4 regions of the Streptomyces sp. NPDC021356 genome follow, and region 3 is predicted to be linked to each of the others. Evidence: riboswitches for the same ligand, from Rfam matches in the RefSeq annotation. Region 3 holds a riboswitch; each other region holds the start of a gene.

Evidence for each region. Region 3 has a riboswitch for cobalamin ahead of AB0G56_RS02480 (cobalamin biosynthesis protein). Riboswitches for the same ligand answer to the same signal wherever they lie in the genome.
Region 1: linked by a shared signal. The riboswitch ahead of AB0G56_RS01955 ((2Fe-2S) ferredoxin domain-containing protein) and the one ahead of AB0G56_RS02480 (cobalamin biosynthesis protein) in region 3 are both predicted to bind cobalamin.
Region 2: linked by a shared signal. The riboswitch ahead of AB0G56_RS09660 (HoxN/HupN/NixA family nickel/cobalt transporter) and the one ahead of AB0G56_RS02480 (cobalamin biosynthesis protein) in region 3 are both predicted to bind cobalamin.
Region 4: linked by a shared signal. The riboswitch ahead of AB0G56_RS16030 (ribonucleoside-diphosphate reductase subunit alpha) and the one ahead of AB0G56_RS02480 (cobalamin biosynthesis protein) in region 3 are both predicted to bind cobalamin.

What each region holds. Positions count from the first base shown of each region.
Region 1 covers NZ_JBFACU010000001.1:433,762-441,206, reverse strand. The annotation lists gene glgX (glycogen debranching protein GlgX) at 1-1,324, opposite strand, end outside; gene AB0G56_RS01965 (SDR family oxidoreductase) at 1,389-2,105, opposite strand; gene AB0G56_RS01960 (NDP-sugar synthase) at 2,141-3,481, opposite strand; cobalamin riboswitch at 3,650-3,773, shown strand; gene AB0G56_RS01955 ((2Fe-2S) ferredoxin domain-containing protein) at 3,834-4,232, shown strand; gene AB0G56_RS01950 (amidohydrolase) at 4,311-5,468, opposite strand; gene AB0G56_RS01945 (ornithine decarboxylase) at 5,831-7,294, shown strand.
Region 2 covers NZ_JBFACU010000006.1:66,893-74,337, reverse strand. The annotation lists gene AB0G56_RS09675 (helix-turn-helix transcriptional regulator) at 1-421, shown strand, start outside; gene AB0G56_RS09670 (hypothetical protein) at 487-1,326, opposite strand; gene AB0G56_RS09665 (nucleoside hydrolase) at 1,522-2,505, shown strand; gene AB0G56_RS09660 (HoxN/HupN/NixA family nickel/cobalt transporter) at 2,536-3,675, opposite strand; cobalamin riboswitch at 3,705-3,889, opposite strand; gene AB0G56_RS09655 (metalloregulator ArsR/SmtB family transcription factor) at 3,970-4,329, shown strand; gene AB0G56_RS09650 (glycoside hydrolase family 13 protein) at 4,458-6,125, shown strand; partial or broken gene AB0G56_RS09645 (DUF4142 domain-containing protein) at 6,141-6,696, opposite strand; gene AB0G56_RS09640 (APC family permease) at 6,734-7,445, opposite strand, start outside.
Region 3 covers NZ_JBFACU010000002.1:64,732-72,176, forward strand. The annotation lists gene AB0G56_RS02460 (alpha/beta fold hydrolase) at 150-1,277, opposite strand; gene AB0G56_RS02465 (class II aldolase/adducin family protein) at 1,385-2,215, opposite strand; gene AB0G56_RS02470 (inorganic phosphate transporter) at 2,382-3,683, shown strand; gene AB0G56_RS02475 (hypothetical protein) at 3,732-3,953, shown strand; cobalamin riboswitch at 4,228-4,372, shown strand; gene AB0G56_RS02480 (cobalamin biosynthesis protein) at 4,470-5,423, shown strand; gene AB0G56_RS02485 (cobyric acid synthase) at 5,420-6,940, shown strand; gene AB0G56_RS02490 (putative cobaltochelatase) at 7,236-7,445, shown strand, end outside.
Region 4 covers NZ_JBFACU010000010.1:183,601-191,045, forward strand. The annotation lists gene AB0G56_RS16005 (extracellular solute-binding protein) at 1-1,202, opposite strand, end outside; gene AB0G56_RS16010 (GntR family transcriptional regulator) at 1,669-2,433, shown strand; gene AB0G56_RS16015 (DUF3311 domain-containing protein) at 2,639-2,917, shown strand; gene mctP (monocarboxylate uptake permease MctP) at 2,914-4,542, shown strand; gene AB0G56_RS16025 (GNAT family N-acetyltransferase) at 4,618-5,124, shown strand; cobalamin riboswitch at 5,178-5,344, shown strand; gene AB0G56_RS16030 (ribonucleoside-diphosphate reductase subunit alpha) at 5,466-7,445, shown strand, end outside.

The sequences.
Region 1 (7,445 bases), on a different contig from region 3:
CCTTCTGCGGCCCGAACAGGTCCTCGGAGCCGCCCAGCCGTTTGGCGAGGTCGCCGACCACGCCGGCGTCACCGCGCACGAAGCGCCGTACGTCGTCGCGGAACGGGCCGTTCCACTGGGCCCAGCGCTTCCCGGGGAAGCGGCCGACCTGGTAGAGGCCGCCGCCGTCCCACGGCTCCGCGATGATCTTGGTCTCGGCGAGCACCTTGGACAGCTCGATCGCCCACAGGACCGGCGGCACCGGCATCTCGTAGCCCTGGTCGCCGCGCGACAGCTCGGAGGCCAGGTCGAAGCGGAAGCCGTCGACGTGGTGCTCGGTGACCCAGTACTCCAGGGACTCGATGATGAACTTCGCGACGAAGGGGTGGTTGGCGTTGACCGCGTTGCCGCAGCCGGTGAAGTCCATGTAGTGGCTGCGGTCCTGCGGCCACAGGTGGTAGTACGCCTCGTTGGCCTGGCCGCGGAAGCTGATGGTCGGGCCGAACTCGTTGCCCTCGCTGGTGTGGTTGAAGACGACGTCGAGGATCACCTCGATGCCGGCCCGGTGCAGCTCCTTCACCATGTCCCTGAACTCCGCTATGTGCGTGTTCAGATGGGGCGAGGTGCAGTAGCCGGTGTGCGGCGCGAAGAAGCCGTACGGGTCGTAGCCCCAGTAGTTGTGCAGCGGGATGCCGTCCGGTCCGTTGCGCAGGACGTGCGTCTCGTCGAAGTCGAAGACGGGCAGCAGCTCGACGGCGGTGACGCCGAGCCGCTTGAGGTGCGGGATCTTCTCGGCGACCGCGGAGAACGTCCCCGGGCTCGCCGCCCGCGACGTGGGCGACGCGGTCAGGCCCCGCACGTGCATCTCGTAGATGACCGTGTCCTCCATCGGCGTGCGCAGCGGCTGGTCGCCCTCCCAGTCGTAGTCGTCCAGGTCCACGACGAGGCTGCGCATGCACGTCTCGACGTTGTCCTGCAGGCCGATCGCGAGCGTGCGGTTCCAGCGCGAGTTGATGTTGGCGCGGGCGTACGGGTCGAGCAGCACCTTGCGGTGGTCGAAGCGGGTGCCCGACCGCTTGGGGTCGCGCGGCCCGTCCATCCGGTAGGCGTAGACCTGTCCGGCACCGATGCCGGCGACATGGCAGTGCCAGAAGTGGAAACTGCGGTGCTTGTCGGGGTGGAGGTGGATGGTCCGCGAGGGCTGCGGGTCGTCGCACTTGTCGAAGAGCAGCAGGTCGACACGGGTGGCGTGCTCCGAGAAGACGGAGAAGTTGACTCCGCCGTCGACGACGGTGGAACCCAGAGGCTGGGGGCGTCCCGCCGAGATCTGCGGCGCCTCGGTCATGGTGGTCTCCGGTTTCGCGTCAAGGGGGGCGTGCACGTGCCGTGGTGAGGAGGGGCCGAGGTGTTCAGGCCGGGGCGTGCAGCGGGACGGACTCGTCCGCGCTGAGCCCGCCGAACAGTTCCTCCCAGTCACCGGGAGGGCTGCCCGCGCCGTTGCGCATCTCGAAGGTGAGTCCCTTCGCGGACGGGCAGTACAGGGCCTGCACACAGGCCTCGGCCACGTCCTGGAGGGCTACGTAGCCGTCCCTGCGGTCGCCCTGTTCCAGGTGGACGCGGCCGTCGTCGGCGAGTTCGGCCCGGTCGGTCAGCCAGCCGGGGCGGACGATCGTGTAGTCCAGCCCGGAGGCGCGGACCGCGTTCTCCCCGGCCAGCCGCCAGTCGAGCATCCGTCCGTAGGCGTTCATCGGGTGCTCGGGCCGGGTCACGTGCCGCTGGCTGACGAGCACGAACTGGGCACGCCCGAAACCGTCCTGGAGCGAGAGCGCGTCCAGCGTGTGGAGCACACCGGCGTGCAGTGTGCTCTGCGGGCTGTCGGGCCCCGCTGTGTCGGTGCCGGGCTCCACGGTGTAGACGACGGCGGAGCAGCCGTTCAGCGGGGTGAGCAGGGACTCGGGATCGCGGACGTCACCGAGGAAGAACTGGGCACGCGGCGGCAGATGGCGGCGGGCGCGCTGCTGACTGCGGCCGATGACGCGGACGGTCTCACCACGGTCGAGAAGCTTGCGGGTGACGATCCGTCCGACCCGGCCGGTGCCGCCGATCACGGCGATGGCAGTGTTCACGTGAGCCTCTCTCGAAGAGGTGCGGCGGGTGTGGATCACACCCACTGCAGGATGTCGTCCGAGCTGGTGAGCTGGGTTCCGCTGGGCACTCCGGAGACGGCCGGCACACGCAGTCGCGGGTAGACGCTGACGCCCGAGAGCCGGGTTCCCGACCACAACCGGGCGCCGTCGCCCACGGCGGACAGGGCTTCGAGCCGCACCGGGGCGCGGGCGTCGGAGTGCACCTGCACCATCGGGCCCACGTAGGAGTCGCTGATGTGCGCGTAGGCACCGATGACGGCGGAGTCGCCGAGCACACTGCCCTCGACGTGGACGCCCTCGTGCAGGTCGACGCCGTCCCCGACGTCGGTGGCGCGCAGCCGCACACCCGCGCCGATCTCGACGTGCCGGCCGATGCGCACCCCCGGTCCGATGACGACGCTGCCCTCGGCGATCTTCTGGGCGAGTGTGGTGCCGGTGATGTGGTCCTTGGAGCGCAGGCTGGACTCGTGGACCCAGTAACGCGGGTCGGTGCTGAGCGGGGCGCCCAGGGCGCGGTCCATCTGCGGGTACAGGCCGCTGAGCGCGTCGCTGAGCGTGCCCAGGTAGTCGTGGATGTTGCCGAGGTCGCCCAGGCGCGCGATGGGTTCGACGGCCACCGGGTGACCGAGGCCGACGAGGCGGGGGAGCAGGTCGTTGCCCCAGTCGAGGCGCTGCTGGGCGAGGCGGATGAGCTCGGGGGTGCGCGCGGCCAGTCTGAGGCGGGCGCAGTCGATGAGGTACATCCCGGCGTTGGTGGCCAGCGTGCGCGGCCCCTGCGGCTGGGTGATCTCGGGGAACTCCCGCTCGATGACGGGCAGTCGGGGCTTCTCCAGGAATCCGCAGACCAGGCGCTGCGCGGTGGTGCGCATGACGCCGTACTTGCCGGCGATCTCCTCGGGGGTGCGGGGCACGGCGGCCACGGTGACCACCGCGTCGGTGTCCCGCTGGGCGGCGAGCAGCTTCTCCAGCGAGAACTCGAACAGCGAGTCGACGGGGAGGACGAGCGCGGTCCCCGTCAGGTTCCACTGCTCCAGGTTGTGCAGGGTGGCCGCGCCCGATCCCACGTTGTACGGGTCGAAGCGGGCCCGCGAGTAGTCGATCTCGACTCCGTACCGCTCGCCGTGGCCCAGCACCAGCTTGATCTGGCTGCGGTTCTCCACGCCTTGCGCCACTACGTAGAAACGGCGTATGCCCTGGTCGCGGCAGGCCTCGACGATCCACTCGATGAGCGGCCTGCCGGCGAACGGGATGAGCGCCTTGCTGCGGATGTAGTCGGCGGACTGCAGGGTGATGGGCTTCGCCCGTTCACCCCGCCCGCCGGCCAGGATGATGCCGACTGTGCTGTCGTCCCCCATCGCCTGTTCCGCCTTCCGAGCCGACTTGTCGATGCAATGATTCAACAACGTGTGTCATGTCAAGTCAAGTGACTTGTCATTTACGCTGGTTGGCGGGGATGACACGCAGTCAGGCGGAATCGGGGAGGGGGTGCGATGATGACCGGCGACATTGGGCGACGGCGGTCCGAGGAAGCCGGTGCGAATCCGGCGCGGTCCCGCCACTGTGACCGGTGAGCGAGTTCCGGCGCGCCACCGCCCCCGCACGGGGTGGGAAGGCGGGAGGAGCGGCGATCCGGGAGCCAGGAGACTCACGCGGTCGCCCCCTCACGGAGCACCGGGGCGGATCTCCCCGGGAGGGGAGTGGCGCGACGTGCCGGGACAGCCGACGGCGGACACATCGGACACGGCCGGGACGGGAGGCGGTACGGCGCCGTGCCGTGTCGTCGTGTGCCGGGACTGCTGCTGCGGCAGCCCCAGGATTCCCGGAGTCGACCACGCGGCCCAGACCGCGCGGCTGCGGTCACGGGTGCCGGTGCGGATCTCCGCATGCCTCGACGTGTGCGACCAGGCCAACGTCATGGTCGTCCAGCCGTCCGCCGCGGGCCGGGCCGCCGGCGGACGACCCCTCTGGCTCGGGCTCGTCAACGACGCCGACGCGACGGAGGACATCGTCGCGTGGGTGCGTGCCGGCGGGCCCGGGGTGGCTCCCCGGCCGGACATCCTCGGCCTGTACGCCTTCACCCCACCGCGACGCCGCGGCGATTCCTGAGCGCCGCACTACGGACCGCCGGTTCCGCGAGCCTTTCGGGGCCTGCGCCGCGTCAGCCTTCCCCGTTCCTGTGCCGCGTCAGCCTTCCCCGTTCCTGTGCCGCGCCCACGCCCGCTCGCGCAGGTCCGCGCTGAGCAGCACGTCCGCGGCCGTGCACGCCAGCGCGCCGGTCACGGCGACGAGCACGTCACGGGCGCGCGGCGAGGCGGCGGCCGCGGCGAACTCGGGGGTGTGGTCGGACCCGTCGTCCATGATCGCTACGAACGGATGGATGGCCGGCACACGTGTGCTCACGTTGCCGATGTCCGACGAGCCCAGCTGGACACCCGGCACGGGCGGGGTCAGCGTGATCCCGGCCCGTGCCAGGTGCCCGGTGAACCGGTCGGACAGCACGCCGCTGTCGCGGAAGTGCTCGTAGCGGGGTGTGGCGCGCTCGGTCTCGGCCCTGGTGCCCGTGGCCAGCGCCACGCCCTCGGCGCAGGTGCGCAACCGGCCGGTCAGTTCCTCCAGCGCCCCGGTCGTGGCCGCCCGCAGACCGAACAGCCCCTGCGCGTACTCCGGCACGATGTTGGTGGCCGTACCCCCGTCGGTGATGATGCCCTGGACGTGCGAGGCCGCGGGCAGGCGCCGGCCCAGTTGGGCCAGGACGTTGAACAGCTCGATCAGCGCCGCGAGCGCGTCGACGCCCTCGGTCGGGTTGCCGGTGGGGTGCGCGGCGCGCCCGTGGAACGCGACCCGGTACTGCACCTGTGCGGTCAGCGGCGCCCGCGACCAGCTGTACACACCGGGGTGGAACATCAGCGCGGCGTCGACACCGTCGAACACCCCGGCCTCCACCTCCGCGGCCTTCCCTCCGCCGCCCTCCTCGGCCGGGGTGCCGACCGCCAGCACGCTGCCGGCCGAGCCGCCGAGCACGGCGTCGACCGCGAGCGCAGCGCCCAGGCCGGCGGCGGCGATGAGGTTGTGCCCGCAGGCGTGACCGAGGCCGGGCAGGGCGTCGTACTCCAGCGGCAGCGCCACGACGGGGCGGCCCTGACCCGAGCGGGCCGTGAACGCGGTGGGCATCCCCGCCACCCCGCGCTCCACCGCGAAACCGGCCTCCTCCAGCCGGCCCGTGAGCAGGGCCGCGGCCCGGTGCTCGGCGAACGCGCCCTCCGGATCGGCGTGCAGCGCGAGAGCGGTCTCCCACAGGGACCCCGCCCGCTCGGCGACCGCCGCGCGCAGTTTGTCGTGCACGGCGCCGAGCCCGTCACGGGCGTCGACGCCGGCGTCGTCGGACGTGCCGTCCACCTGGCCTCCTTCGTGCGGGGTCCACGGTCGTCGTCGGTCCGGGGCGCACCCCCCGACGGCGCCTTCGGGTACCACGTGTGCCACTGCCCGGCGCCCTGGGCCGGACGCCGGAGGCCGGGTGCCACCGTCCGGCGCGGCGACACCCACGGGTTTCGATCCAGGCACAGGTGCAACACGATCGGTGTTCCCGCACGGCGGTGGACTCGGTGTTCCCGTACGTGGTGGGGGCGGTGTTCGCGTACGTGGTGGGCGCGGAGGCGGCCGCACGGCGATGCGGGAACGCGAACCGGAACCGGCATGGAGGAACGATGGATCACTCGCGGGTGCCCGTACTGGAGGCGCTGGAGGAATTCCGGCGCCGTGGAGACGTGGTCTTCGGACCACCGGGGCACAAGCAGGGCCGGGGCGCGGACCCGCGGGTGGCGGAGATCGTCGGGCTCGACGTGTTCCGCTCCGACGTCCTGTCCCTCAACGGCCTCGACGACCGCCGCCAGTCCCAGGGGGTGCTCAGCCAGGCGCAGGACCTGATGGCCGACGCGGTCGGGGCCGAACAGACCTTCTTCTCCACCTGCGGCAGCTCGCTGTCGGTCAAGACCGCCATGCTCGCGGTGGCCGGGCCCGGGGAGAAGCTGCTGCTGTCCCGCAACGCGCACAAGTCAGTGATCGCGGCGGTCGTCGTCAACGGCGTCGAGCCGATCTGGGTGCACCCGAAGTTCGACACCGAACGGCACCTCGCGCACCCGCCGGAGCCGGACGACGTACGCCGCCGCCTCCAGGAACACCCCGACGCCAAGGGCATGTTGCTGATCACGCCGACCGAGTGGGGGGCCTGCGCGGACATCGCGGGCGTGGCCCGGGCGTGCCACGAGTTCGACGTCCCGTTGATCGTGGACGAGGCGTGGGGCGCCCACCTCCCGTTCCACCCGGAGCTGCCGGCCTGGGGGATGGACGCCCAGGCAGACCTGGTGGTCACCAGCGTCCACAAGATGGGCGGCGCCATCGAGCAGAGTTCCGTCTTCCACCTCCAGTACGACCGGGTGTCGCCGGAGGTGCTCAAGCAGCGCGAGGACCTGCTGGGCACCACCAGCGCCTCGTCCCTGGTCTATGCCACCCTCGACGGCTGGCGCCGTCAGATGGTCGAACAGGGGCACACCCTCCTGGACGCCGCGCTGCACCGCGCGGAACGCGTCCGGTCGGCCGCCGGCGACCTGCCCGGCCTGCGGCCGATGGGCAGGGAGGCCGTGAAGGAGGGCTTCGCGGCCGAGCTCGACCCGCTCAAGATCGTCATCGACGTACGGGAACTCGGCATCACCGGCATGCAGGCCGCCGAGTGGCTGCGCACGCACTGCCACGTGGACGTCGGAGGCTCCGACAGTTGCCGGATCAGCGCCTCCGTCACGCACGCCGACGACGACGAGACCGAGAAGGTCCTGCTGGACGCCCTGCGCGCGCTCACCCGAGGCGCCGGCTCCATCGAGAAGCAGCCGCCGGTCCGGCTGCCCGCCCCCTCGGCCCTGGAACTGGAGCAGGCGATGCTGCCGCGTGAGGCGTTCTTCGCCGCGGTGGAGCACGTACCCGCCGAGCGCGCCGCGGGACGCATCGCCGCGGAGACGGTCAGCCCGTACCCGCCGGGGGTGCCCGTCGTCGTTCCGGGCGAGGTCATCACCGACGAGGTGCTGGACTACCTGCGCAGCGGGGTCGAGCACGGCGTCCTGATCCCGGATGCGGCCGACCCCTCGGTCCAGACACTGCGCGTGGTGGCGCGGGACTGACGGCGTACGGGCGCGGGGCCACTCCCACGGCCGGGAGCCCCCCGCACGCTCCGGCCGGGTTCGGTCGGCCGTCGGCCGTAAGGGGCGGGAGGAAGCGGGCCTCGGGAAGCGGGCCACGAGGTCGCGTGCGCGGGCCCCGTAGCCGAAGCCC
Region 2 (7,445 bases), on a different contig from region 3:
CATGCTGACCGCCAAGCGGGCCGGGCTCTACACCCGGCAGGTCGCCGTCGAGCTGGCCGACGTGCTGCACCGGCGCGGCCGGTCGCAGGAGGCCGCGGAGCTGCTGCGGGGCGTGCTCGGCGACCTGTCCTCCGAGCGGGGCGCGATGCACGCCGCCGCCGCGCACCGCCTGCTCGGCATCATCGCCGAGGACGCCCGCGACGCGGAGGCCGCCGAGGAGCACTACGTCCGCGCGCTGAGCCTGCTGGAACGGGCAGGCGCCGCCGGCGACCTGGCCGACCTGTGCCGGCTCCTCGGCGACCTGCTGCGCCGGACCGGCCGGGTCGAGGCGGCGCTGGACGCCTACCGCACCGGTCTGGGCCACCGTACGGCGCCGGGCACGACCACACTGGGGCCGGCGCCGGCGCAGCCGCTGCTGTGACCGGGGCTCCCGGCACCCCGGGCCTCCTGTGATCCGCTGGCGCCGGCCGCCGTCGTGGCCGGAGCTCAGGCCTGGGCGCGGCCTGAGCCGCGGACGGCCGTCAGGCGCTCCACGCCCCGCCGGACCGCCGCGTCGGTGGCGCCGGACGGGAGCGTGCCCGGGGCGCCGTCGGTGAGGGCGAACGCGTCGCCGCCCACGCGTACGGCGACGACGTCCACGGAGAGCGTGGTGACGTCCGCGCCGTCCCCGCCGTCGGACCCGTCCGTGCCGCCGGAGCCGGAGCCGGACCCGTCCGCGCCGTCCGGCGGCCCGGTGAAGGTGACCCGCAGTCCCTGCCGGGCGTCCCCGGCGGCGGGCAGCGCCAGGTCGCTGACCCGCACGGTCTGCACGCCGGCCCGGGTGGTCGTCGCCGTGAACCGGGCGCAGGTCTTCGGCAGGGTGCGCAGCCAGGCGAGCGAACGGTCCACGTCCGCCGGGCGCGGCGAGAGGACCTGCTGGCGCAGCTGGGCCGCGCCGTCGCCGTCGTCGAAACCGGTCACCGCGTACGTCCCCTTGGGGACGCCGAGCGGCTGGTCGGCGTAGAGGGCGTCGAGGAGGCGCCGGCAGTCGGGCGCGGCGGTGGTGCGTGCCTTGAGGATGCCGTCCCGCCAGGTCGCGACGCCCTCGGCCGGCCGCCAGGTGGCACCGAGGTCGTCCTCGGTGAGCAGCGCGGCCTGGGCCTGGGCGGCGGTGAGCGCGGCGGGGGCCGGCGAGGCGGGGCCGGCCGGCCGGGTGGCCGCGGCGGCGGAGGGCGAGGCACCGGCGGCCTGCCCCGCCTGACCGGAACCGCAGGCGGAGACCGCCGGCACGGCGCCCGCGCAGAGCACGGCGGCGGCAAGGGCACGAACGGCCGGGGGACGGGGCATGGGCGGGTCCTCCACAGGAACGGGGCACGGCGCGAACCGGACGGTCCTCCCACGGCACCACCCGGTGGCGCCCCCCACCACCGCGCCGGGCCGTCCGGGTGAGACGAGGGGCCGACGCGGCGCCGGGCCGGCGGCGACGGCGGCATAGGCTCGTGGAGACGAAGCAGCGCACGCATGTCTCCCAGGGAGCCCGCCGTGACCGAGCAGTACACCTCCGACGCCACCCCCGTGATCATCGACTGCGACACGGGCGTCGACGACGCGCTCGCCCTGCTGTTCGCCGTACGCCACCCGGGCCTCGACCTGCGCGCCGTGACCTGCGTGGCGGGGAACACGGACGTGGACCAGGTGGTGCGGAACACGCTGACCGTGCTGGAGCAGGCGGGCGCGCCCGACATCCCCGTGGCGCGGGGAGCCGAGCGCCCGCTGATCGAGCCGGTGCGCACCGCGCTGCACGTGCACGGCAGGGACGGCATGGGCGACCTCGGGCTGCCCGCCCCGGCCCGCCGGCCCGCCGACGTGGACGCGGTGGCGCTGCTGCGCCGCGAGATCCTCGCCTCGCCCCGCCCGGTCACCCTGATCCCCACCGCGCCCCTGACCAACATCGCGCTGCTGCTGCGCACCCACCCCGAGGTGACGCGCAACATCGAGCGGATCGTGTTCATGGGCGGCGCGGTGGCCACCGGGAACGCCACGGCGGTCGCCGAGTTCAACGTCTGGCACGACCCGGAGGCCGCCGCGATCCTGCTGAGCGCCGGGGTACCGATCACGATGTACGGGCTCGACGTGTTCGAGCGGGTGATCGTCCCGGCCGGTGACGTGCGGCGGCTGGGCGCGAGCGCCGAGGCGGGCGAGCGGCTGGCCGGCCGGCTGCTGGCCCACCGCGACCCGGTGACGAGCGAGGAGGACCCGGCGGGCGGGCTCGGTGACGCGGGCGCGGTCTGCGCGGTCGCCGACCCGGCGGGGCTGACCACGCGCCGGCTGCCGGTCGAGGTGAACCTCGCGCCCGGCCCGGCGCGCGGCCAGACGGTCGTCGACCGCCGCCCGCGCCCCGGCGAGGCGGAACTGCACGGCGAGGCGCGCGAGCAGCGGCTGGTCGACGTGGCCCTGGACATCGACGTGGACCGGTACGTGAAGCTGTACCTGGCCACCGTCGAGAACGCGGGCCCGGGCGCGTAGGCCCTGACCCGCCGGGCGGCCGCGGGCGGGCTAGTCGGCTGCCTCCCCCGCTCCGCCCCGCGCCGCCCAGCGCTGCTCGACCCTGGCCGCCTTCCAGTACGCCAGCGCCGCCGCCCACACCACCACGAACAGGATGACGATGACGTAGCCCACGTGGTCGAGGTCGAGTCCGGCGATCCAGCCGGTGACCGTGTCGCTCAGGTCGAGCTTGTCGTGCAGGACGCCGACCAGCTCGATCGTGCCGATGAAGAAGGCGACCGCGATGGACAGGCCGGTGATGGTCAGGTTGTAGAACACCTTGCGGACGGGGTTGGAGAACGCCCACTGGTAGGCGAAGTTCATGAACGTGCCGTCCAGGGTGTCGAACAGGCTCATGCCGGCGGCGAACAGCAGGGGCAGGCAGAGGATCGCGTACCAGGGCAGTCCGGCCGCCGCGCCGGAGCCGGCCATCACCATCAGCGTGACCTCGGTGGCGGTGTCGAAGCCGAGGCCGAAGAGGAAGCCGAGCGGGTACATCTGGCCGGGCCGGGAGATCGACCTGGTGAGGCGGCCCAGGATCCGGTTCATGAACCCCCGTGAGTCCAGGTGGGCCTCCAGCTCCCGCTCGTCGTAGGTGCCCGCGCGCATCGCCCGGAACACCTTCAGGATGCCGACGAGGGCGACCAGGTTGAGGGCGGCGATCAGGTAGAGGAAGGTGCCCGAGACGGTGGTGCCGACGATGCCGAGCGTCTGGTGCGTACGGGAGTCGTCGTTCATCAGGGTGCCCGCGAGCTGGGCGCCGCCCGCCACCAGCGCGGCCATGGCCACCACCACGCTGGAGTGGCCCAGCGCGAACCAGAAGCCCACCGACACCGGCCGCTTGCCGTCGGCCATCAGCTTGCGGGTGGTGTTGTCGATGGCGGCGATGTGGTCGGCGTCGAAGGCGTGCCGCATGCCGAGCGTGTAGGCGGTGACGCCGAGGCCGATGCCGAAGGCCTTGGTGCCGACCTGGTAGTGCTCGGGGACGACGAGCAGGAACAGGATGCCGAAGGCGACGACGTGCAGGGCGGCTATCACCGCCAACAGGCCCGCGGTCTTGAGGGTGTCCTCACGGCGCCAGCGGAAGGACGCCGCCGGGGCGGGCCCTTTGGGGACGGCCGCCGGCGTCGGGGCAGGCTTGGGCAGGGTCATCCGGTATCACGCTCCAGCACCTCGTGGATCACTTCGTGAGCTGCCGTGGCCGGTCTCCTGGCTTAGGGTCCGTACGTCCTCCCTCCCTGCCTTCCCGGTCGTGCGACCAGTGGCCCGGCGGATGCCGGACGGAAGGGGAACTCCCCGATCACAGTGGCGAGGGCCGCGTCGGCTTCGCACCGACTTCCCGAGCACCACGGCCCGCCCACGGTAGAGGGAGGGACCGTCGTCTGCATAGCTGCATACCTGCGCAGGTACGGAAGATCACACATCGGTGCCTGCGAGGATGGGGGCATGCATCTCGTCCCTGCTGACCGCGCGGACCGTCGCACCATCGACGGCCACCGGGTGTGCGACGCCATCGCGGCGATCGGGGAGCCCGGTCACGTCCGCGCCTGGGCGGAGCGCTTCTCGCTGCTGGCCGACCCCAAGCGGCTCGCCCTGCTGCTGGCCCTGCACCGCACCGGACCACTGGCCGTCTCCGACCTCGCCGTCGCCACCGGCATGAACGATCCGGCGGTCTCCCAGGCCCTGCGCCTGCTGCGCGCGGCGGGCACCGTCCAGGGCGAGAAGGAGGGCCGCGTGGTGCGCTACCGCCTGGTGGACGAGGACGTACGGCACCTGCTGGAGCACTGCGCGGCGGACACGGACTGACGCCGGCTCCGGGGTGACGGCGCGCCCCGCCGGCCGCCCCCTGTGCCCCGGTACCACCCCACGTGTTCGCTTTTCCGGGGATCTGGACAGATTCTCTGTGTCGCTCCGACGCACGAAGAGGAGACCGCGTGACCGACCGCACCGACGACGCGCCGCCCGACCTGTCCTCCCGCAGTCCCGACTGGTGGCGGCAGGCCGTCGTCTACCAGGTCTACCCCCGCAGCTTCGCCGACGCCGACGGGGACGGACTCGGTGACATCCGGGGCGTCACCCAGCGGCTGACGCACCTCGCCGCCCTCGGCGTGGACGCCGTGTGGCTCAGCCCGTTCTACCCCTCCGAACTGGCCGACGGCGGCTACGACGTCGCCGACCACCGGGACGTCGACCCGCGCCTGGGCACCCTCGGCGACTTCGACGCGATGGTCACCGAGGCGCACCGCCTCGGTCTGAAGGTGATCGTCGACATCGTCCCCAACCACTCCTCGCACCGGCACCGCTGGTTCCAGGAGGCGCTGCGGGCCGGACCGGGCTCCGCCGCCCGCGCCCGGTACGTCTTCCGCGACGGGCGCGGCGCGCACGGTGAACTGCCGCCCACCGACTGGCAGTCCGTCTTCGGCGGCAGCGCCTGGCAACGCGTGCCCGACGGACAGTGGTACCTGCACCTGTTCGCGCCCGAGCAGCCGGACTTCGACTGGCGCGACGAGGAGGTCCGCGCCGACTTCCGCACCACTCTGCGGTTCTGGTCGGACCGGGGGGTGGACGGCTTCCGCGTCGACGTGGCGCACGCCCTGGTCAAGGACCTCGACGAGCCGCTGCGCGACGTCGGCGACATGGGGGCCACCGGCGAGGACGCGCTGCCGCACGTCGAGCCGGGCAGCCACCCGTACTGGGACCGCGACGAGGTCCACGAGATCTACCGCGACTGGCGCAAGATCTTCGACGCCTACACGCCGCCCCGCACTGCGGTCGCCGAGGCCTGGGTCCCCGACGCGCGGCGCGCGCTGTACGCCCGGCCCGACGAACTGGGCCAGGCCTTCAACTTCGAGTACCTCCAGGCCGGCTGGGACGCCGAGGAGCTGCGCCGCACCATCGCCGCGTCCCTGGCCACCGCGCGGGCCGCAGGTGCCTCGGCCACCTGGGTGCTGTCCAACCACGACGTGGTCCGGCACGCCTCCCGGCTGGTGCTCCCGCCGGGCACGGACGAGAACGCCTGGCTGCTGTCCGGCGGGCACGCGCCCGCCGTGGACGGCTCGGCCGGCCTGCGCCGGGCCCGCGCGGCGACCCTGCTGATGCTGGCCCTGCCCGGTTCGGCCTACCTCTACCAGGGCGAGGAGCTGGGCCTGCCCGAGGTGGCCGACCTGCCCACCGAGGTGCTCCAGGACCCGATCTGGGAGCAGACGGGCCACCTCCGCAAGGGCAGGGACGGCTGCCGGGTGCCGCTGCCGTGGACGACGACCGGACAGTCGTACGGCTTCGGTCCCGGCGGGGCCTGGCTGCCGCAGCCGACGGACTTCGGGGCGTACGCCGTCCAGGCGCAGGACGGGGTGGAGGGCTCGACGCTGGAGCTGTACCGCACGGCCCTGCGGCTGCGCCGCAAGCTGCTCGCGGGCGAGTCGCTGACCTGGGCGCAGGACACCCCGGCCGGGGTGCTGGCGTTCGCGCGCGGCGACGGCTGGCGGTGCGTCACCAACCTGTCCTCGCAGCCTGTTCCGCTGCCGCCGGGCGAGGTCCCGCTGAGCAGCGCTCCGCCGGCGGGCCGCCGGCTGGACCCGGACACCACCGTGTGGCTGTCCTAGCCACCGCTGCTCTCCTCACCCCACCGCCGGGGCGGGGGCCGGGCCCGGTTCGTCGCCGAGGGACAGCGGGTGGGACGTGGCGTTCGGCGGTGGGGTGAGGACGACGGCACCGGCCACGCACCTGGGGCTGTCCGCCGGAGGGGGGCGGCGGGGTCAGGTCGGAGGCGGGCGGTTCGGGCGGGGTGGCCTCCTGGAACAGCACCCGGTCGTAGTCGACCAGGCCGGTGTCCTCCATGACCGTGATGGGGTCGAGGACGGTGGCGTCGGCCTGGTCGGCGAGGGCGCGGGCCAGGCTGTTGCGCGTGGTGGACCGGATCTTGGCGATCGTGTCGAAGATCTGGCCGTGCGTCACCCGCAGGATGTTCGCCATGTCGCTGTCGAACCGCTTGCCGGTGTCGGCGCTGAGCGTGGTCGCGAAGCCCTGCTGCTGCGGGCCGGCCGCGTCGGGCAGGGTGACGCCGAGCATCGGGGCGATCCTGCGGCAGCTCGCGTCGAGGGCCGCGTGCCCGTCGATCAGGTGCTCGCCCGCGGTGACGACGGCCTTGCCGGTGCCCTTCCTCACGGCCATCTGCGCGGACGCGCCGCGAACCTCTCGGCTCGGTGAGGACTCAGGCGCGGCGGTGCGGTTCTCCGCGCCTGACGGAGCCCGGGGCACGCCCCGGATGCCGGCCCGCCCGGCTGGACGAGGTCAGCTGCCAGGGCACGCTGGTGACCATCACGCCGGGCGTGAACAGCAGCCGGCTCTTCAGCCAGAGGGCGGACTGGTTGTGCAGCAGGTTCTCCCACCAGTGGCCGACGACGTACTCCGGGATGAAGACGGCGACCAGGTCGCGCGGGCTCTCCCGGCGCATCGAGCGCACGTACTCCACCACCGGCCGCGCCACCTCCCGGTACGGCGAGTCGATGACCTTCAGCGGCACCTCGATGCCGTGCTCCTCCCACTGCCGGGCCAGGTCCGCCGCCTCCGTCCGGTCGACGGCGACCGTGAGCGCCTCCAGCTGGTCGGGGCGGAAGGCGCGGGCGTAGGCGAGCGCCCGCAGGGTGGGCCTGTGCAGACGGGAGACGAGGACCAGGGCCAGCACCCGGGAGGGCGGCACCAACTGGTCCCCGGCGTCCGTGACGGCCAGCTCCGCCGACGTGGTGTCGTAGTGCCGCCGGATGCCGCGCATGGTCGTCCACAGCACCGCCGCCGCCAGCACCGCGAGCCACGCGCCCTCGGTGAACTTGGTGACCAGCACGATCAGCAGCACCAGCCCGGTCACACACGCCCCGACCGCGTTCACCGCCCGCGCGGTGCGGTACCGCCGCACCGCCGCCGCG
Region 3 (7,445 bases):
CCTCGTCAGGGCGACGCCTCCGGACGCCGCAGGGCGCCGTCGGCGGCCGCCTCCGGCCCGGGGCCCGGTAGGAGTCGGGGCGGCGTCGGCCCGCCGTGCTCCCACCCGGTGCCCCGGCGGAGGGCCGGGGCTTCCCGGCCCTCCGGGGTTCACATCAAGGGGGTCAGGAAGCGGCGCAGGGCTTCCTCGTAGCCCTTGGGGTCGGCGTTCCACATGGCGCCGTGGGGGGCCTCGCGGACCGTGTGGAGGGCGATGAGGTTGGGGCGGCGCTCGGCCAGGCGGCGGGAGAAGCGCCAGGGCGCCACCTCGTCGCCCGGCCCGTGGAAGATCAGCGTGGGGGCGGTGAGCCGCGCCGGGTCGGTGGTGTCGGCGAGCCGGTCGGCGTACAGGCCCGTGCGTCCCTGGGCGGCGCGCACCGCGAGCGGCAGCAGGGGGCCCGGGGTGTGCCGTGCCCTGGCCAGGGCACGCAGGGTCGCCTCCCAGTCGAGCACGGGCGAGTCCATGATCAGCCCGGAGACGCGGTCGCGCAGCTCCGAGTGGAGGGCCGCGCGCAGCGCCATCGTGGCGCCGATGGACCAGCCGTGCAGGACGACGCGCTGGGCGCCGTGGTCGACGGCATAGCGGATCGCGGCGTCCAGGTCGCGCCACTCGGTCTCGCCGAGGTGGTTCAGGCCGTCCGCCGGGCGGGGGGCGCCGAGGTCGCCGCGGTAGGTGACGTCCAGCACCGGGAAGTGTCTGCGGTGCAGGAACTTCATGATGTTCAGGGGGTGTTCGCGGGTGGCGCCCAGGCCGTGCACGGTGATCACCCAGGTCTCGCGGACGCCGGGCACGAACCAGGCGGGCAGCGGGCCGAGTTCGCCGGGTACGTCGATGTCGGCGTGGTCGAGGCCGAGGGCGGAGCCGGGGTCGCCGACGTACAGGTTGGGCGTCAGCCAGACCCGGTCGCGGGGGTGCAGCAGCCCGTGGGTGACGCGTTCCAGGCGGCGTACGACGGTGTCCGGCAGGTGCGGGGCGCCTTGCAGGACGGGACCGACGACGGCGTGGGAGCCGTCGCCGGCCAGGCCGTAGGTGCCCGGGCGCAGCGAGGCCAGGTCCCGGGTGAGGGTGATCTGCCCGGCGGCCGTGCCGTGCACGGTGAGCCGGGGCTCGGTGGGCAGGGGCCGGCCAGGAGGTGCCTTGAGCGCGGCGTCGCTGGCGAGCCGGCCGGCGGCGACGCTCGCCGCGCCGGCCGCCAGGGCCGCGGTGACGGCCGCGGCCGTCGCTTTGACTGTGCGCACGGGTCCAGTGTCCTGGCGTACCGGGTCACCGGCCAGCGGAAGGAACGGTCGGGGTGACATGCCCGTGCGAGTTCCAGAAACGGCGGCCTTCATCCCTGCCGCGGTCGTCAGGCTTCCGGCCGGAGCTCCGGCCGGCCGTATCCGCGCAGCCGTTCCTCCGCCCGTGCCAGCTCTTCCGGGGAGAGCAGGGAGGGGGTCAGGCCGGGGACCGAGGAGGCGGTCAGCCACAGGCGGCACATCCACTCCAGCTGGGCGGTGCGGTCGTACGCCTGGTCGAGGGTGGCGCCGTGGGTGAGGGTGCCGTGGTTCCGCAGCAGGCAGCCGGAGCGGTCGGCGAGGGCGCGCAGCACGTGCGCGGCCAGTTCCTCGGTGCCGTAGGTCGCGTAGGGGGCCACGCGCACCGGGCCGCCGAGGGCGCCGGCCATGTAGTGGATCAGCGGCAGTTCGGGGACGAGCGTGGAGACGGCCGTGGCGTGCACGGCGTGGGTGTGGACGACTGCGCCTGCGGAGGTGGAGCGGTGGACGGCGAGGTGCATGGGCAGCTCGCTGGTCGGCAGCAGGGTGCCGAGCACCTGCCGGCCGTCGAGGCCGACGCCGGTCACGTCGTCCGGCGTGAGCCGGTCGTACGGGACGCCCGACGGCGTGACCAGGACGGTGTCCCCCACTCGCACGGACACGTTGCCGGAGGTGCCGACGACCAGTCCGTCCGCCACGGTGCGGCGGGCGGTGGCCACCAGGTCGCGCCACGCGCGGCGCTCGTCTTCCCGGGGCTCGCGTGGCGCTCGGGGCTCGTGTGACTCCTGGCGCTCAGGGGGCTCATGGGACCACTCGGAGGGCTCACGGGACCCGCGTGACCCCTGCGGCCCGCGCACCGCCTGTGCTTCCCGCGGCTCCCGCGCGTCCCTCGTGTTTCCTGTGTCCCGCTGCTGTTCGGCCATGCGGCGATCCTGCCAGCCGTCTGCCGGAGCGCCGGGCCGCCCGGCCCGCGGACGGGAGGGAAGCCAGGAGAACCGGACACCGCCGCGACCGTCCCAGTTCATCTTCCGTTCACCCGGGTTACCTACGTTCGACGAGCCAATGACGCTCGAACGATTGCCTGGGTAAATGGAAAGCTTCTCGCTGATCCTCGCGATTGTGGTGGTTACCGCACTCGCGTTCGATTTCACGAACGGTTTCCACGACACCGCCAACGCGATGGCCACCACCATCTCCACCGGCGCACTCAAGCCCAAGGTCGCGGTGGCCATGTCCGCCGTGCTCAACCTGGTGGGCGCGTTCCTCTCCGTCGAGGTCGCCAACACGATCTCCAAGGGTCTCGTCGACGAGACCGGCATCCGCCCCGAGGTCATCTTCGCCGCACTGGTCGGAGCGATCCTCTGGAATCTGCTGACCTGGCTGGTCGGACTCCCGTCCAGCTCCTCCCACGCCCTCCTGGGCGGTCTGATCGGCGCCACCATCGCCTCGGCCGGCGTCGGCGCCGTGCACGGCGACGTCCTGATCACCAAGGTCATGCTCCCGGCGGTCGCCGCCCCCGTCGTGGCGGGCGTCGCCGCGGTGGCCGCGACCCGGCTGTCGTACACGATCGGCCGGAAGACGGAGGGCAAGGCGGCCGAGAAGGGCCACCGGGTCGGACAGATCGCCTCTGCCGGGCTCGTCTCGCTGGCGCACGGCACCAACGACGCGCAGAAGACGATGGGCATCATCACCCTCGCCCTGATCGCCGGCGGCGCCATCGCCCCCGGCTCCAACCCTCCCACCTGGGTCATCCTCTCCGCGGGCCTCGCCATCGCGCTGGGCACCTACATCGGCGGCTGGCGCATCATCCGCACCATGGGCACCGGCCTGACCGACCTCCAGCCGCAGCAGGGCTTCGCCGCCCAGACCAGTGCGGCGGCGGCCATCCTGGCCTCCTCCCACCTGGGCTTCTCGCTCTCCACCACCCATGTGGTGTCGGGCTCGGTGATGGGCGCGGGCCTCGGCCGCAAGGGCGGCGTGGTCCGCTGGTCCACCGCGGGCCGCATGGCCGTCGCCTGGGTGCTCACCCTGCCGGCCGCGGCGGTGGTCGGCGCGGGCGCGGAGGCCGTCACCGGCCTCGGTGACTGGGGCACCGCGCTCGTCGCCGTGTTCCTGGTGGCCGCGAGCGCAGCGATCTGGAAGATCTCCCGCCGCCAGGTCGTCGACCACACGAACGTCGCCCCGGCCACGCCCGCCACGGGCGCGACCGCGGCCGAGGAGCCGGCCGGTGTGGTGACCCAGGCGATCGCCGCCGTCTCCCCGCCTCCGGCGGCACCTGTGCCGGACGGCCTGACGGCCACCATCCCCGCTCCGGCGTCCGCGCTCGGCGCGGTGCCGGCGCCTCCCGCGAGCCCGGCGACGGCGGCGTCCCCGCCCGCCGCGGCGGTCTGACGCCCGCCCCTCCACCCGGTTATCGAGCATCGAGAAAGCAGCTTCGACATGAAGATCGACTGGGCAGCCCTCGGCTCCGTCTTCGGCGTCAGCCTCGTGGTCACCGTCGGCCTGGTGGCCCTGTTCACCCTCGGCATCGCGGGCCTGTCCCGCCGGGAGGCGGCGTCGACCCGCGGCGATTCGGCCGCGGCCGCGACCGCCGGCGCGTATGCGTGTTTCGCCCTGTGTGCGGCAGCCGTCGCCTACGGAATCTCCCTGATTCTGGGCTGACAACGATTCTGGGCTGACGAGAGGAAACGCCCTGGCCACAGGGGGCGCGTGGTCACGCCTCGCACCTTCTGCACCAACCCCCGTAAGCCCTTCTGGGGCGCTTACGGGGGTTTTTGCCGCATTCGGCTCGCCTTCGGGAGCTCAACCGAGAGGCGTCTTCCTCGCTTCACCGCGCGGAAAGAGGCCGAAAGCAGCCGTTTCAAGTCACTGACCGTGTGTCAGGGCTATGAGCCTCGGCACACCACCCCACCGCAGGTCAACGGCAAGTTGACGGCTGTTCCGGAGGCGTGGTGGACTTCCGGGGCCATGTACGGCGGCAGAAGAGGAAGCCGGTGCGAATCCGGCGCGGTCCCGCCACTGTCACCGGGGACGAACACCCCCGGGAGCCAGGAACTCTCTCCGCCGGTCTCGTCGAACCAGGGCGCGGACACCCTGAGTGAGGACCCATCGCCATGCGCGGCTGCCGACCGAGGTTCATCAGCGACTTCCTGACCGACCCCGCGGCCGGCTGACCCAGTGGGTGCCGATCGCGTCTTCGCGTACGGTGCCGCCGCCGGCCTCCTCGGTGACCTGCTCCTCGGCGATCCCCGCCGTGGGCATCCGGTCGCCGTGTTCGGGCGGGCCGCGGGCGCCGTGGAACGTGTGCTGTGGCGGGACCACCGCGGACGGGGCGCGCTCCACACCGCAGTGTGCGCCGGTGGCGCCGTCGCACTGGGGGCCGCCGCGGCCCGCGCCGTCCGCTCCTCCCCCACCGGCTCCGTCCTGCTGACCGGCGCCGCCACCTGGGCCGTCGTCGGCGGTACTTCGCTCGCCCGCGAGGCGGGCGCCATCGGGCGGGCGCTCAGGTCGGGTGACGTCGAGGCCGCCCGGGCGCGGCTGCCGCACCTGTGCGGGCGCGATCCGCAGGCCCTGGACGCCGACGGGATCGCCCGCGCGGTCGTCGAGTCGGTCGCCGAGAACACCTCGGACGCGGTGGTGGGTGCGCTCACCTGGGGCGCCCTCGCGGGCGTGCCGGGCCTCCTCGGCTTCCGGGCCGTCAACACCCTGGACGCCATGGTCGGTCACAAGTCACCGCGGTACCGGCGCTACGGGTGGGCCTCCGCCCGGCTCGACGACGTGGCGGGCTGGCCCGGTGCCCGGCTGACCGCTGTCCTGGCCACCGTGGCAGGGGGCGACCCGCGGGGGGCCGTACGGGCCTGGCGCGCCGACGCCGCCCGGCATCCGAGTCCCAACGCGGGGCCGGTGGAGGCGTCCTTCGCGGGGGCGCTCGGTGTGCGCCTGGGCGGCACGTTGTCGTACGGGGGGCGGGTGGAGCACCGGCCGGTGCTCAACGGCCGAGGGCGCGCCGTCCAGGTGGGCGACGTCGACCGGGCCGTACGGCTCTCACGGCGCGTGAGCTGGCTCGCGCTCGGCACGTGCGCCGCCGCGAAGCTGCTGTGCAACCGTCTGACGAAGGGACGTACGTCATGAGCAGCGGTCGGGGCGGCGGTCTGCTCGTCGCCGGGACCACCTCCGACGCCGGGAAGAGCGTCGTGACCGCCGGGATCTGCCGGTGGCTGGTGCGACAGGGCGTCAAAGTGGCGCCGTTCAAGGCGCAGAACATGTCCCTCAACTCGTTCGTCACGCGGGAGGGCGCCGAGATCGGGCGGGCGCAGGCCATGCAGGCGCAGGCCTGCCGGATCGAGCCGACCGCGCTGATGAACCCGGTGCTGCTCAAGCCGGGCGGCGAGCAGAGCAGCCAGATCGTGCTGCTGGGCCGGCCGGTGGGCGAGATGAGCGCCCGCGGCTACCACGGCGGACGCCAGCGGCAGTTGCTGGGGACCGTCCTGGACTGCCTGACCGAGCTGCGGGACGCCTACGACGCGGTGATCTGCGAGGGGGCGGGCAGCCCGGCCGAGATCAACCTGCGCCGGACCGACATCGTCAACATGGGGATCGCACGGGGCGCCGGGCTGCCCGTGGTCGTCGTCGGCGACATCGACCGCGGCGGTGTCTTCGCCTCCTTCTTCGGTACCGTCGCCCTGCTGGCCCCGGCGGACCAGGAGCTGGTCGCCGGGTTCCTGGTCAACAAGTTCCGGGGTGACGTCTCGCTGCTGGAGCCCGGCATCGACATGCTGCGCGGGCTCACCGGCCGGCGGACGTACGGGGTGCTGCCCTTCCGGCACGGGCTCGGCATCGACGAGGAGGACGGCCTGAGGGTGTCACTGCGGGGCGCCGTACGGGAGTCCGCGGTCGCGCCGCCGGTCGGTGAGGACGTGCTGCGGGTCGCCGTCTGCGCCCTCCCCCTGATGTCGAACTTCACCGACGTGGACGCGCTGGCCGCCGAACCGGGCGTGGTCGTGCGGTTCGTGGACCGGCCCGAGGAGCTGGCCGACGCCGACCTCGTGGTGGTCCCGGGCACCCGGGGCACCGTACGGGCGCTGGACTGGCTGCGGGAGCGGGGCCTCGCCGGCACGCTGCGGCGCAGGGCGGCCGAGGGGCGGCCGGTGCTCGGGATCTGCGGCGGCTTCCAGGTGCTCGGCGAGCACATCGAGGACGAGGTCGAGAGCCGTCGCGGGCACGTCGACGGGCTCGGCCTGCTGCCGGTACGGGTCCGGTTCGCCGCCGGCAAGACCCTCGCCCGGCCGGTGGGCGAGGCCCTCGGCGAGCGGGTCGAGGGGTACGAGATCCACCACGGGGTCGCCGAAGTCACCGGCGGTGAGGCGTTCCTGGACGGTTGCCGGGTGGGGCCCGTCTGGGGCACGCACTGGCACGGTTCGCTGGAGTCGGACGGTTTCCGGCGGGCGTTCCTGCGGGAGGTCGCCTCGGCCGCGGGCCGTCGTTTCGTGCCCGCGCCCGGCACGTCGTTCGCCGCGCTGCGCGAGGAGCAGCTGGACCGGCTCGGCGATCTGGTCGAGGAGCACGCGGACACGGACGCGCTGTGGCGGCTCATCGAGTCGGGCGCGCCGCGCGGACTGCCGTTCATCCCGCCGGGGGCACCCGCATGAGCACGGTGCCGCCGTCGGCGACCGCCGGCACCGGCCTGCCGGCGGCCCGCGCCTCGGGTACCTCCTGCCGGACACACCCCGTCCCGCGTGCGGGGTGGCCGGCCCGCGCCGGTCGGCGGCCGTGCGGCGGCACGGCCGCGAGGGTGCCCGGGAGACCGCGCCGACCGCGGACCACCTGTCCGGCCACGACGCCCCGGCGGGCGTGGCCGGCGACCGGATGTACGAGAAGCTCGGCGCGGAGTACGTCTCCGACGCCGGGAACGGAGCTCGAGGGCGACTTGGAGGGCGAGGAGAAGTGAGTACCGCGTTTCCGTTCACGGCCGTCGTGGGTCAGGACGACCTGCGGCTGGCGCTGCTGCTGAACGCCGTCTCCCCGGCGGTCGGCGGGGTGCTGGTGCGCGGTGAGAAGGGCACCGCGAAGTCCACCGCCGTGCGGGCGCTGTCGGCGCTGCTGCCCGCGGTGGACGTCGTCGCCGGGTGCCGTTTCTCCTGCGACCCGGACGCT
Region 4 (7,445 bases), on a different contig from region 3:
CTCTGGAGCATGGTCTGGAGCACCTGGGCCTTCTCGACCTGGCCCCAGCCCGGCGCCATCGGGACGAACCAGCTGGACTCGGCCGCGGTGGCCGGGACCGCCGTCTTCGGGTCGTTCTTCAGCGTCGCGAGGTCGGTCTTGTTGTTGGGCAGGTTGCCCTTGGCGATCAGGCCCTTCTGGCCGGTGGAGCCGGTGAAGGCGTTGATCCACTCGGCGGCGATCGCCTGCGCCTTGGACTTGACCGGGACGGCGAGGTCCGAACCGCCGAGGAAGACGGGCATGTTCTTGCCGGACGGGCCGGGCATCACGAAGTTCTCGACCTTGTCGGCGAGCTTGCCGACCTTGTCGTTCTTCGGGTCCGCGGCGGTCGCGCCCTCCCAGGCGGCGGCGAAGATCATGCCGGACTTGCCCTGGCCGTAGACGATCGGCCGGTCGGCCTCGTCCTTGGTCTTGTCACCGTGCATGTACTTGTCGAGGACGGCCTTGTAGTCGTTCAGGCCCTTGAGGGACTCCGGCGAGGACAGGTTGGCCTTCCACTGGCCGCCCTCCTCCTTGGCGATGGAGCCGCCGGCGTCGTAGACGAAGGACATGGCCGCGTACCAGTCACGGCTGGGCTGGTACCAGGCGCTGAACTTGTCGCCCTGCTTCTTCTGGACCTTGTCCAGGTCGGAGAGCAGTTCCTGGTACGTCTTCGGGGTGGTCTTCACACCGGCCTGGGCGAAGATGTCCTTGCGCCAGTTGGCCACGCGGCCGCCCGCGTAGTAGGGGACGCCGTAGGTCTTGTCCTCGTAGGTCACCGAGGCCTTGAGGCCGTCCAGCCACCCGGAGGAGTTGTCGAACTTCGACGCGTCCAGGGGAGCGAAGGCGCCCTTGACCATGTAGCCGAGCATCTCGGTGTTGCCCATCTCGACCACGTCGGGGGCCTTGTCGGTGGCGAGCACCGCGTCCAGCTTGGTGTTCTTGTCCGGCCAGCCGTAGTACTCGTGCTTGATCTTCAGGCCCGGGTGCTTCTTGACGACCGCGTCGTCGGCCGCCTTGACCAGGTCCGGCCAGTTGTTCTGCGCGTCGACGGTGAGCCAGACGGTCAGCTCCTTGGCGTCGGTCCCCTTCGAGCCCTCGTTCTTGTCGTCACCGCCGCCACACGCCGCGATGGAGACCATCATGCCCGCGATACCGATCGCAGCAACCAGCTTGCGCTTCACGCCACCCTCCTCAGGGATGCCACAAACCCCCCTGCCTCCCCGCGGTTGTAGTGACAAGTGGAAGCGTCAGCGCACACCGCCCATGGGGCCGGGACCTGGACCAATGGTGTAGACCAGTACGGGGAGCTTGGCCCAGACCAATAGGGCTGTCAAGGGTGCGCCGACCTGCTCAGCTGCTCCGTTATGGGACCGCGATATGCAGGGACCTTTCATTGCTCATGCGGTCAAACGGACGTCTCCGCTCCACTGGACCACCGGCCGTCACTTCCCGCTGGCTGCACGCCTGTTCGCGTGGACCACCCGTACCGGGGGCGGACGATGGACTAGACCAGCAGGGGTCACGGCGGTATACAGAGGAGATCACGGAGCGTGCGGGTGGACACCCGGCACAAGAAGCCGTGCCACGATGTGAGCCGTGGCCGACGGGACGTCGGTCGCTTCGGCACTGGAGCCGGGAAGGCGGAGCATGAGCACCGACGTCAGCAGTGCGGAGAACGAGGGTGGGGCGACCGTCCGTACCGCGCGCGTGCCCAAGTACTACCGCCTGAAGAAGCACCTGCTCGACATCACCCAGACGCAGTCGCCCGGGACCCCCGTGCCGCCCGAGCGGACACTGGCGGCCGAGTTCGACACCTCGCGCACGACCGTGCGCCAGGCGCTGCAGGAACTGGTCGTCGAGGGCCGGCTGGAACGCATCCAGGGCAAGGGCACCTTCGTCGCCAAGCCGAAGGTCTCCCAGGCGCTGCAACTGACCTCCTACACCGAGGACATGCGCGCCCAGGGCCTGGAGCCGACCTCGCAGCTGCTGGACATCGGGTACATCACCGCCGACGACCGGCTCGCGGACCTGCTCGACATCACCACCGGCGGCCGCGTGCTGCGTATCGAGCGGCTGCGCATGGCCAACGGCGAGCCGATGGCCATCGAGACCACGCACCTGTCCGCCAAGCGCTTCCCCGCGCTGCGCCGCAGCCTCGTGAAGTACACCTCCCTCTACACCGCCCTGGCCGAGGTCTACGACGTCCACCTCGCCGAGGCCGAGGAGACCATCGAGACGTCGCTGGCCACCCCGCGCGAGGCGGGCCTGCTCGGCACCGACGTGGGCCTGCCGATGCTGCTGCTCTCCCGGCACTCCCAGGACCGCACGGGCCAGCCCGTGGAGTGGGTGCGCTCGGTGTACCGCGGCGACCGCTACAAGTTCGTGGCACGGCTCAAGCGGCCGATGGACTGACCTTCGGGGCCCGCCGGCCCGGCCCCGCCCGCCGCGCACCCCGCCCTCGCGGCCGGTGCCCGGACGGGCGGCCGGAATGCGGCCGGGCGGCGGCCGGACGAGGGCCGCGCAACCGGTATGCGGACAAGGGGTTCCGTTCACTTGTCACCGTGACCTAGATTGCCTGCGCAATCGCACGGCTGACCAGCGAGGGGACGGAGCCGACATGTCAGATGGGCCAGGAGTGGGCAAAGGGGTGGTGACACCCCTGCGGGTGGTCATCGGCCTCTGCCTCGTCGCGCCGTTCGTGGCGATGCTGTGGGTCGGTTCGTACGCCAAGGTGGGGCCCACGTTCATCGGCATCCCGTTCTTCTACTGGTACCAGATGCTGTGGGTGATCATCTCCACGGTCCTCACGGTGATCGCCTACCGGCTGTGGCAGCTCGACCAGCGCGGTCGCCGCTCGGCGGACACCGCCTCCCCGAAGGGCGGTGCCACCCGGTGAAGGACGGCGTCAACGGCGTCGCGCTCGGCGTCTTCATCTTCTTCTTCCTGCTCGTCACCGTCATGGGGTTCCTGGCTGCGCGCTGGCGCCGGGCGGAGAACGAGCAGAGCCTGGACGAGTGGGGTCTGGGCGGCCGGTCGTTCGGCACGTGGATCACGTGGTTCCTGCTCGGCGGCGACCTCTACACCGCGTACACGTTCGTGGCGGTGCCCGCGGCGATCTACGCGACCGGCGCGGCCGGGTTCTTCGCGGTGCCGTACACGATCCTGGTCTACCCGCTGATCTTCACCTTCCTGCCGCGGCTGTGGTCGGTCTCGCACAAGCACGGGTACGTGACGACGTCGGACTTCGTGCGCGGCCGGTTCGGGTCCAAGGGCCTGTCCCTGGCGGTCGCCCTCACCGGCATCCTCGCCACCATGCCGTACATCGCGCTCCAACTGGTCGGCATCCAGGCGGTGCTCGACGTGATGGGCGTGGGCGGCGGCGAGAACACCAACTGGTTCGTGAAGGACCTGCCGCTGCTGATCGCCTTCGGCGTGCTGGCGGCGTACACGTACTCCTCGGGTCTGCGCGCCCCGGCGCTGATCGCGTTCGTCAAGGACGCGCTCATCTACATCGTCATCACGGTCGCGATCATCTACATCCCGATCAAGCTGGGCGGCTTCGACGACATCTTCGCCAAGGCCGCCCACGCGTTCAGCCAGACGAATCCGGCCACCGGCAAACCACGCGGCGCGGTCGTGCCCGGAGAAGCGAGCCAGTGGACCTACGCCACCCTCGCCCTCGGCTCCGCGCTCGCCCTGTTCATGTACCCGCACTCGATCACCGCCACGCTGTCCTCGCGCAGCCGTGAGGTGATCCGCCGCAACACCACGATCCTGCCGCTGTACTCGCTGATGCTGGGCCTGCTGGCGCTGCTGGGCTTCATGGCGATCGCGGCGGGCGTGAAGGTCCAGAACGGGCAGCTGGCCATTCCGCAGCTGTTCGAGGACATGTTCCCGGACTGGTTCACCGGCATCGCCTTCGCGGCGATCGGCATCGGGGCGCTGGTCCCGGCGGCGATCATGTCGATCGCGGCCGCGAACCTGTTCACCCGCAACATCTACAAGGACTTCATCAAGCCGGACGCGACGGCCGAGCAGGAGACCCGGGTCTCCAAGCTGGTCTCGCTGCTGGTGAAGGTGGGCGCGCTGGTCTTCGTCCTGACCATGGACAAGACCGTGGCGATCAACTTCCAGTTGCTGGGCGGCATCTGGATCCTGCAGACCTTCCCGGCCCTGGTGGGGGGCCTGTTCACCCGCTGGTTCCACCGCTGGGCACTGCTGGCCGGCTGGGCCGTCGGCATGGTCTACGGCACGGTCGCGGCCTACGGGGTCGCCTCGCCGACGCAGAAGCACTTCGGCGGCTCGGCCAAGGAGATCCCGGGCATCGGCGAGATCGGCTACATCGGCATGACGGCGTTCGCCCTGAACGTCGTCGTCTCCGTCGTCCTGACCTTCGTCCTGAAGGCGCTGAAGGCCCCCGAGGGCGTCGACGAGACCAGCCCGCAGGACTACACCGCCGACGCGGGCGACCCCGGCGTCGCGGTCGAACTCCCGCCGGCCACGGCGGGCAGCGCCCACTGAGCTGCCGGACCCAGGGCACGGGCCGCCGGGAAGACCGGCGGCCCGCTGTCGTACCCGTGCGGCACACTCGGCCCCATGGACCTCGCGATCAGGCCGGCCGAGCCCGGCGAGTACGGCACCCTCGGTGAGATCACCGCCCAGGCCTATCTCCAGGACGGGCTGCTGGACTTCGGGGAGAGCGACCCCTACCTGAGCGAGCTGAGGGACGTCGCCAAGCGCGCGGCCGCCGCCGAGGTGCTGGTGGCCGTGGCGGACGAAGCGGTGCTCGGCGGGGTCGCGTTCGTGCCGTCCGGCGGCGCCATGGCCGACATCGCCGGACCCGGCGAGGCCGAGATACGCATGCTCGCGGTCGCGCGCGCCGCACGCGGCCGGGGCGCGGGCGAGGCGCTGGTGCGGGCCTGCCTGGACCGGGCGCGGGCCACCGAGGGCTGTGCGCGCCTCGTGCTGTCCACCCAGCGCACCATGCACGCCGCCCACCGCCTCTACGAGCGCCTGGGGTTCGTCCGCACCCCGCAGCGGGACTGGAACCCGCTGCCGGACCTGGACGACATCACGCTGCTCACCTACGCGTTGGCACTCTGACAGCGACTGACACCCTCCGCAGTCGACGCGACACACCGCAGGCACAACATATGGGGGTGACTTCCGCCCCCGGCACAAGATGTATGCTCATGCTCGCTGTCGTCGCAGGGGAATCCGGTGCGAATCCGGAACTGTCCCGCAACGGTGTACTCGTCACGTATGCCCTCAAGGCCGTGTACGAGCGTCAGTCCGAGGACCTGCCGACAGTGCGCCCGGCCGTCCGGTCCGGGTGCCTGACGTCCGGGCCTCGTGGAATGGGCCGGTGGACGCGGCGCCGTGTGCGCTCGTGTGCTGCCCCCTGCCCTCGGCGAGGCCCCGTGCCGAGCGAGGGAGAGCCCCAAGTGACCATCGCGCCAGCCGATCCGGCCTCAGCCACGGGCCTGGAGAACGACGGTCCCGGTGCCGCGCTGCTGCGGACCCTGACCGAGCTGACCGCCGACCTCCCCGACGCCGACCCCGGCCGGGTCGCCGCCGCCGCGCTGCGCGGCCGGTCGGCGCACGCCGACGAGGCGGAGCTGCGGGAGCTGGCCACCGAGGCGGCGGCCGGACTCATCTCCGAGGACCCCGCCTACTCGCGGCTGGCCGCCCGTCTGCTCACGCTCTCCATCCGCGCCGAGGCCGCCTCGCAGGGCGTCACGTCCTTCACCGAGTCGGTGGCCACGGGCCACCGCGAGGGACTGATCGCCGACCGGACCGCCGCGTTCGTCCGCCTGCACGCCGCCCGCCTGGACGCGCTGGCCGACCCGGCCGCCGACGACCGCTTCGGCTACTTCGGGCTGCGCACCCTGCACAGCCGCTACCTCCTGCGGCACCCGATCACCCGCAAGGTGATCGAGACCCCTCAGCACTTCATGCTGCGGGTGGCCAGCGGTCTCGCCGAGGACGACAGCCCCCGGGCCGTCGACGAAGTCGCCGCGCTCCACGGGCTCATGAGCCGCCTCGACTACCTCCCCTCCTCCCCCACGCTCTTCAACTCCGGCACCCGCCACCCCCAGATGTCCTCCTGCTACCTGCTCGACTCCCCCAAGGACGAGCTGGACAGCATCTACGACCGCTACCACCAGGTGGCCCGGCTCTCCAAGCACGCCGGCGGCATCGGCATCGCCTACTCCCGCGTCCGCTCGCGCGGCTCGCTGATCCGCGGCACCAACGGGCACTCCAACGGCATCGTCCCGTTCCTGAAGACCCTCGACGCGTCGGTGGCCGCCGTGAACCAGGGCGGCCGGCGCAAGGGCGCGGCGGCCGTCTACCTGGAGACCTGGCACTCGGACATCGAGGAGTTCCTGGAGCTGCGCGACAACACCGGCGAGGACGCGCGCCGCACCCACAACCTGAACCTGGCGCACTGGATCCCGGACGAGTTCATGCGCCGCGTCGACGCCGACGGGCAGTGGTCGCTGTTCTCCCCGGCCGACGTGCCTCAACTGGTGGACCTGTGGGGCGAGGAGTTCGACGCGGCCTACCGCGCGGCAGAGGCGGCCGGCCTCGCGAAGAAGACCCTGCCCGCCCGTGAGCTGTACGGCCGGATGATGCGCACCCTCGCGCAGACCGGCAACGGCTGGATGACCTTCAAGGACGCCGCCAACCGCACCGCCAACCAGACGGCCGAGCCGGGCCACGTCATCCACTCCTCGAACCTCTGCACGGAGATCCTGGAGGTCACCGACGACGGCGAGACGGCGGTCTGCAACCTCGGCTCCGTCAACCTCGGCGCCTTCGCCGACCCCGAGCGCGGGGACCTCGACTGGGAGCGGCTGGACGAGACCGTCCGCACGGCCGTCACCTTCCTGGACCGGGTCGTCGACATCAACTTCTACCCGACCGAGCAGGCCGGCCGCTCCAACGCCCGGTGGCGGCCGGTGGGCCTGGGCGCGATGGGCCTCCAGGACGTCTTCTTCAAACTGCGGCTGCCCTTCGACTCGCCCGAGGCGAAGGCGCTGTCGACCCGGATCGCCGAGCGGATCATGCTCGCCGCCTACGAGGCCTCCGCCGACCTCGCCGAACGGAACGCCCCGCTGCCCGCCTGGGAGAAGACCCGCGCCGCCCGTGGTGTGCTGCACCCCGACCACTACGATGTGGACCTCGCCTGGCCCGAGCGCTGGGCGGCCCTGCGCGAGCGGATCGCCGCCGTCGGCATGCGCAACTCGCTGCTGCTGGCGATCGCGCCGACCGCCACCATCGCCTCCATCGCGGGCGTCTACGAGTGCATCGAGCCGCAGGTCTCCAACCTGTTCAAGCGCGAGACGCTCTCGGGCGAGTTCCTCCAGGTCAACTCCTACCTGGTGCGCGACCTCAAGACGCTCGGCGTGTGGGACGCCCGT